One region of the Claveliimonas sp. genome, then DNA from elsewhere that is predicted to be linked to it. Evidence: predicted binding sites of a transcription regulator. Region 1 holds the regulator's gene; the other holds the start of a gene.
The links. Region 1 encodes Rex, which represses fermentation and respiration genes when NADH is low (regulators of the CRP and FNR family bind a similar motif). Its sites were predicted from a motif close to ATTGTTAANTANTTAACAAT; they were not measured.

Region 1 (3,186 bases):
AAGAAATCATAACAGCGAACGATTGCCTCCGGAAGAAGCGTCTGCAGTACAGCCCGGTTATCCTCTGACGTATAGATCTGTACCAGACCTGCCCCCGTCTTATAGGCCGCCAGTGCGCCCAGATAAGCTGCTCCGGCCATTCCTTTGCTTCCGGCGATAATAAGAACCTTTCCATAAGTCCCTTTATGAGAATCCTCTCTGCGCTTCGGCAGCATTTTCGCCGCATCCTCCTGCTCCAGCGCATAGGCTACATCTCTGTCCCCCGGCATCGCTGAGACATCGACTCCTATATCCGTTACCTTTACTTCTCCGGCAAACTCCTTCCCCGGATAAAGTACACAGCCAAGTTTTTCACACTGAAAACTGACTGTCAGCTCTGCCCGGAAAGCGTCGGTTACAACCTCTCCGGTAGATGTGGAAACTCCGGAGGGTACATCTACTGCCACTTTTTTCCCCTCTGACCGGTTCATCGCCTGAATACATTCCAGGTAATGCCCTTCCACACGCCTGCTAAGCCCTGCCCCGAATATGGCATCGATAAGCAGGCTGCATTTTCTCTCCGTAAAACCTTCCTCTATGGTTCCTCCTGCCTCCCGGAAAAGCTGAATCTGCCTCTTTGTCTCTTCGGTACAATGATCAGGGTTTCCCACCATACAGGCTGATACTCCCGCTCCTCTTTCCAGAAGAAGTCTGGCGATAGCAAATCCATCTCCGCCATTATTTCCGGATCCGCATACAACACATACATCTGACAGATCTGCATCTGTTTCACATACCGTTTCTACAAAAGTTCTTGCCGCCCTTTCCATCAGGATAAGAGACGGCATTTTTTTCTCCCGTATCGTATACCCATCCGCTGCCTTCATTTGTCTTCCATCCGGCAAATATCTCATACTGTCAACCCCCTTTTTATTTATTTTATTTATATAGAACAAAGAATCCGCAACAGGAAACGAAGTTTTCTATTGAAAAAGCGTGTAAAGAAAGCCTGTCCTTTCGCACACGCTTACTTCACACGCTGTCATATCCCCGCTATTTTTCAGCCCTATGTTCCTCGTTGTAACGGCTGATATTATAGGATAATCTCATCAGACTTTCCGATAAGTGTACATTTTCCACGATCACGTTATCCGGCAAATTCAGATCTGTATGGGCAAAGTTCCAAATCGCCTTTATCCCATAGTCCACCAGCTGATTTGCCACTTCAATTGCCTTTGCCTTAGGTATGGTGAGGATTCCGATCTCAATATCACTGTTCTTCATAAAATCTTCCAGCTCATCCATCATATAAATAGGCACTCCACGAATTGTCATTCCCTTTAAAGTAGGATTAACATCAAAAATGCCTTTTAATACAAATCCCCGCTTTTCAAATCCTGCATGATTCGCCAGAGCATGACCCAGATTTCCTGCCCCGATGATGATCATTCCATGTTCTTCCTCCAAACCGAGGATCTTTCCTATCTCTGTATAAAGATATTTCACATTATATCCATATCCCTGCTGGCCAAATCCGCCGAAATTATTTAAATCCTGCCGAATCTGGGATGCAGTTACCTGCATTCTCTTACTCAGATCATTTGAAGAGATACGTTCCACCCCATTTTCAAGCAGTTCTCCTAAATACCTGTAATATCTTGGGAGCCTCCGTATGACTGCCTGCGAAATTTCTCTGCTTTCCACTCTTTTCACCTTCCCAATCTTTTTCTGTCTACATTATATAGAATTGTTTGTTCAAAGTCAAATTTTTGTTCGGAAAACTTTGGAATATTAGATTTTATATAAAGAATTGCAGAAAATTGACACCTTCACAAATCACCGATATAATAGTCCCGGAGGTATATATTTATGATACTAGCATGTCATTCAATTGAAAAAGCATTTGGTGAGGATGTCATTGTAAAAAACGGCTCCTTTCACATAGAAGAATATGAAAAAGCAGCACTTGTTGGGATCAACGGAGCTGGAAAATCAACAATACTGAAAATGATTGTGGGAGAACTGCCACTTGACGGCGGTAGCATTACTTTATCGAAAGGAAAATCTCTTGGCTATCTTTCCCAGCACCAGAATCTCTCCGGAGGAAACACTATTTACGAAGAAGTACGCACTGCCAAAGCGGAGATCATATCACTGGAAAAAGAGATCCGCCGAATTGAACAGGAAATTCCCAACCTTGCGGGCGAACAACTTACTGAGCGACTGAATACTTATCACCGTTTGTCTGACCGGTTTGAACGTGAAAATGGCTATGCCTACGAAAGTGAAATTGTGGGAGTACTCAAGGGGCTTGGTTTTGACGAAGAAGAATTCTCCAAACCGGTAGACGCTCTTTCCGGTGGTCAAAAAACACGTGTAGCATTAGGCAAACTTCTTCTTACAAAACCGGATGTCCTTCTTTTAGATGAGCCTACCAACCATCTGGATCTTAATTCGATCTCCTGGCTGGAAACTTATCTTCTGAATTATTCCGGTGCCGTGCTTATCGTCTCCCATGACCGCTATTTTCTCAATAGAGTGGTAACAAAGGTCATTGAAATTGAACAGGGTTCCATTATGACCTACCTTGGCAATTACACAGATTACTCCCGTAAAAAGCAGCAAATCCGTGAAGCAAGGATGAAAGAGTATCTCAATCAGCAGCAGGAGATCCGCCATCAGGAAGCCGTGATCGAAAAGCTCCGCTCTTTTAACAGGGAAAAGTCAATCAAGCGTGCAGAAAGCCGGGAAAAAATGCTGGAAAAAATGGAACGCATAGAAAAGCCTGCGGAGCAAAGAACAGATATCCATCTGGTGCTGGAACCTTCCTGTGTCAGCGGAAATGATGTTCTTTCCGTAGATCACTTAAGCAAATCTTTTCCGTCCCAGCCCCTTTTTGAAAATGTCAGCTTTGAAATCAAAAGAGGCGAACATGTAGCGGTAATCGGAGATAACGGAACCGGCAAGACAACCCTCCTTAAAATCCTGAACCGGGTTTTGCCTGCTGACAGCGGAAGCTTTACACTTGGGACAAACGTGCATATCGGATACTATGACCAGGAACATCATGTTCTTCATATGGAAAAAACTATATTTGAAGAAATTTCAGATGCATATCCTTCTCTTACAAACACGGAAATCCGCAATATGCTGGCTGCTTTCCTCTTCACGGGGGATGATGTTTTTAAGCTTATCGGAGATTTAAGC
Region 2 (3,186 bases), on a different contig from region 1:
TCTCAATCTTTTCATAAGCCTGTGAAAGAATCGGGGGTCTTCCACAGACCCTGCCCGCGGCAGTAATACCTGTACTTCTTAAAAATCAATCTCCTGGCTTACCTCTTTGGAAATCTTCAGGGTTCTGTAAAGAGGATGTCCGATTGTTCTCATTACATGGTCAGTCTGATGGAATACTTTCAGACCCATCTTCGGTGCTGACGCCATAACGGTGTTGGAACAGTCAGAGCAGTTACCAATAATAATATATTCACAATTATCCTTTTTAAACTGCAGGTTGTTCTTTACCTGTCCAGGACAGTTGCCAGGTCTTAAGCACTTCAGCGGTGCACCCGGTTTGTTTTCAATTGCCTGTTTACATTTGCATACAGATACAACGTTTCCGTTCATCTTGGCAGCGATCTCACGCATACGCTCTTCGCTTCCGCCGCATGCACAGACAAGGATTCCCACATTTGCACCGTGAAGATCCGGAAATTCTCCTGTTACCAGGATTCCTCCTGTTGTCTTTGTAGTAGGTGCATCCAGATCTGTAGATTTACCTGTGAATGCTCCTCCCATAATGATCTCTCCATATACACCGTCAATACCGCCGGCTTTTTCGATCATCTCTCCCACGCTGACACCGATCGGTACATCCATGAATACATGAGCTCCATTTCCGCCGTTCAGTTTTCCACGTACTGTCATATTCTTGCTGATGCAAGGTTTCCTTTCATCAATAGCCTCTGCAACCTTTGCTGCTGTTTCAAGATTTACAACAACAGATCTTGCAGCGGAAGGAAGCTGTGTTGTTGTTAAGTTTACGCCAAGGCACTCTCTTACAACTGCACGTTCCTCTCCCATCGGGTAGATGTCTGCAAGCATATGAATGGAAATATCCGGTTCGCTCTTTAAAGCTGCATCCAAAATCTTGATCGCGTTGTGGTGTTTCTTCTTAATTGCAAAGATTGCTTTATCTGCATGTGTAATCTCCATACAGTATTTTACGCCGCGGATCACTTTGTCCGTCTGCTCTTCCAGCTGCTGGATATTATGTTCCAGTCCCGGCTCACACTCTGCAGCATTTACCAGAATATAGCTGTGCTCCAGTTTAAAATCTGCCGGAAGCTCCGGATTGATCTCCGGGTCCAGTTCAGCCATCGGTGTTTCTGCCAGGTTAATGTTCAGTTTTACGCCTGTCGGGAATCCAGCTCCGCCCATTCCCACAATTCCGGCCTCTTTTACCATTTCCAGTTTTGTTCCTTCCTTGATAGGAACAAATTCATCTTTCTGCTCATCATCTGGTTTGATGATGATGCTGTCAGCTGTCACTTCTTCTACCACACCGTAAACACTGGAAAAAATGTTTGCCCCAAGTCCAGTCGGAGTAGCGATGAGAGTACCTTTTTCCACCTTGTCCCCAGCTTTTACGATTGCTTCACAAGGTGCTCCTACATGCTGACGCAATAAAATCTGTACGTTTCCCATGACATTCTTCTCCTTTTTTCTTTTTTAAGCAAAAACAGATTGGATTCCACCAATTCTATTTACTTACCTTTTCATTTCAAAAAGCAGAAACTGATAGTTTTTATCTATAAATTCTCAAATCAAAATTCTGCGATATTTTTAACAGAATATTGTTATTTTTCTGGCGGAGGCATGTGGGAATCGAACCCACCCAGGACGCTCCTAACGCCCAACACTGGTTTTGAAGACCAGGGGGCACACCAGTCACCCAACTACCCCCATATTCACTTTCGCGCCACTTAACAATAGCACAGGTTTCTCTATAATTCAAGCCTTTTTTGAACACTTTTATATTATCAAAAAAACATTGACTTTTCAAGGCTTTTACTCCATAATAGTTAATATAAACTGAACGGCATACTAGACGAGGGACTAGAATACGGTCTAATCGTTAATTTTATGTCATTTTTATGCCTTTTTCTGTATAAGACACAACGGGAACATGGGGATTTCCGGCGTGTTTTTATAAAAACTTATAGATTCTCTCTATAAGAAGAAAACATTTATATTTTAAGGAGGTATTAGATATGGAGTTAAAAGCTAACGTTAACTTCGATCGCTTCGAGGGCCAGCTTCAGGTTGTTGATGCCCACACAGAGGGAGAGTTCTGCCGTATCGTATATGGTGGTTTCCCGGAGCCGGAAGGCAACACAATGATTGAAAAGAAAAAATGGATGGAGAAAAATTATGACGATGTTCGTACTGCTCTTATGTTTGAGCCAAGAGGACATCATGATATGTTCGGAGCTTTCCTGTGCAAACCTGTAAATCCGGAAGCTTCCTTCGGCGTTATGTTCATGGATACAGGCGGATACCTGAACATGTGCGGACATTGTACAATCGGTGCTGTAACAGTAGCTATCGAGGCTGGATTCGTTGAATCTCACGAAGGCGAAAACGAAGTTGTTCTGGAAGCTCCTGCAGGACTGATCCGTACAACCGCAGTTGTAAAAGACGGAAAAGTTGAAAGTGTTACACTTACAAACGTACCGGCTTTCGTTTACAAAGAAAACCAGAAAGTTACCATCGACGGAAAAGAGATCGAATTTACAATTTCCTTCGGCGGAAGCTTCTTCGCACTGGTTGACACAACAAAACTTGATATTGGGGAAATCAATGCAAAATCCGTTCCGGCATACACAGCTCTCGGAATGAAAATGCTGGATGAAATCAACAAAACAATCCCTGTTAAGCACCCAGAGCTTGACATCGACACAGTAGACCTTGTTGAATTTTATGGTCCGACACCAAATCCGGACAAAGCAAACTTAAGAAACGTTGTTATCTTCGGTGATGCTATGGCTGACCGTTCACCATGCGGAACAGGTACAAGTGCTAAACTTGCTACTCTTCATCACTGGGGAGAGATCAAAGTCGGAGAAGAGTTCGTTTACGAAAGCTTTATGGGAAGCCTCTTCAAAGGACGCATCAAAGAAACAACAAAAGTTGGCGATTTCGATGCTGTTATCCCAATGATCACAGGAAGCGCATACCTGACAGGTGTTGCTACATACCTGATCGACCCAACAGATCCGTTGAAATACGGCTTCCAGGTTGGATAATTACTTCCGGCTTTATTGGAAAGTTAAAAAAGAGCGGTTCATCACCGCTCTTTTTTATTCATCTAAAATGTAACCAACAGTACACTCGCGGAGCAGATTTATGTATTCTGCCGTC

Region 2: a site for Rex is predicted at 1,897-1,916, ahead of WJ238_RS09835 (proline racemase family protein). Genes of this name have one in related genera too.

Annotation. Positions count from the first base shown of each region.
Region 1 covers NZ_JAYAZJ010000035.1:7,402-10,587, forward strand. The annotation lists gene WJ238_RS01615 (NAD(P)H-hydrate dehydratase) at 1-893, opposite strand, end outside; gene WJ238_RS01620 (redox-sensing transcriptional repressor Rex) at 1,033-1,683, opposite strand; gene abc-f (ribosomal protection-like ABC-F family protein) at 1,849-3,186, shown strand, end outside.
Region 2 covers NZ_JAYAZJ010000108.1:2,335-5,520, forward strand. The annotation lists gene prdC (proline reductase-associated electron transfer protein PrdC) at 79-1,470, opposite strand; tRNA gene WJ238_RS09830 (tRNA-Sec) at 1,632-1,729, opposite strand; gene WJ238_RS09835 (proline racemase family protein) at 2,037-3,071, shown strand.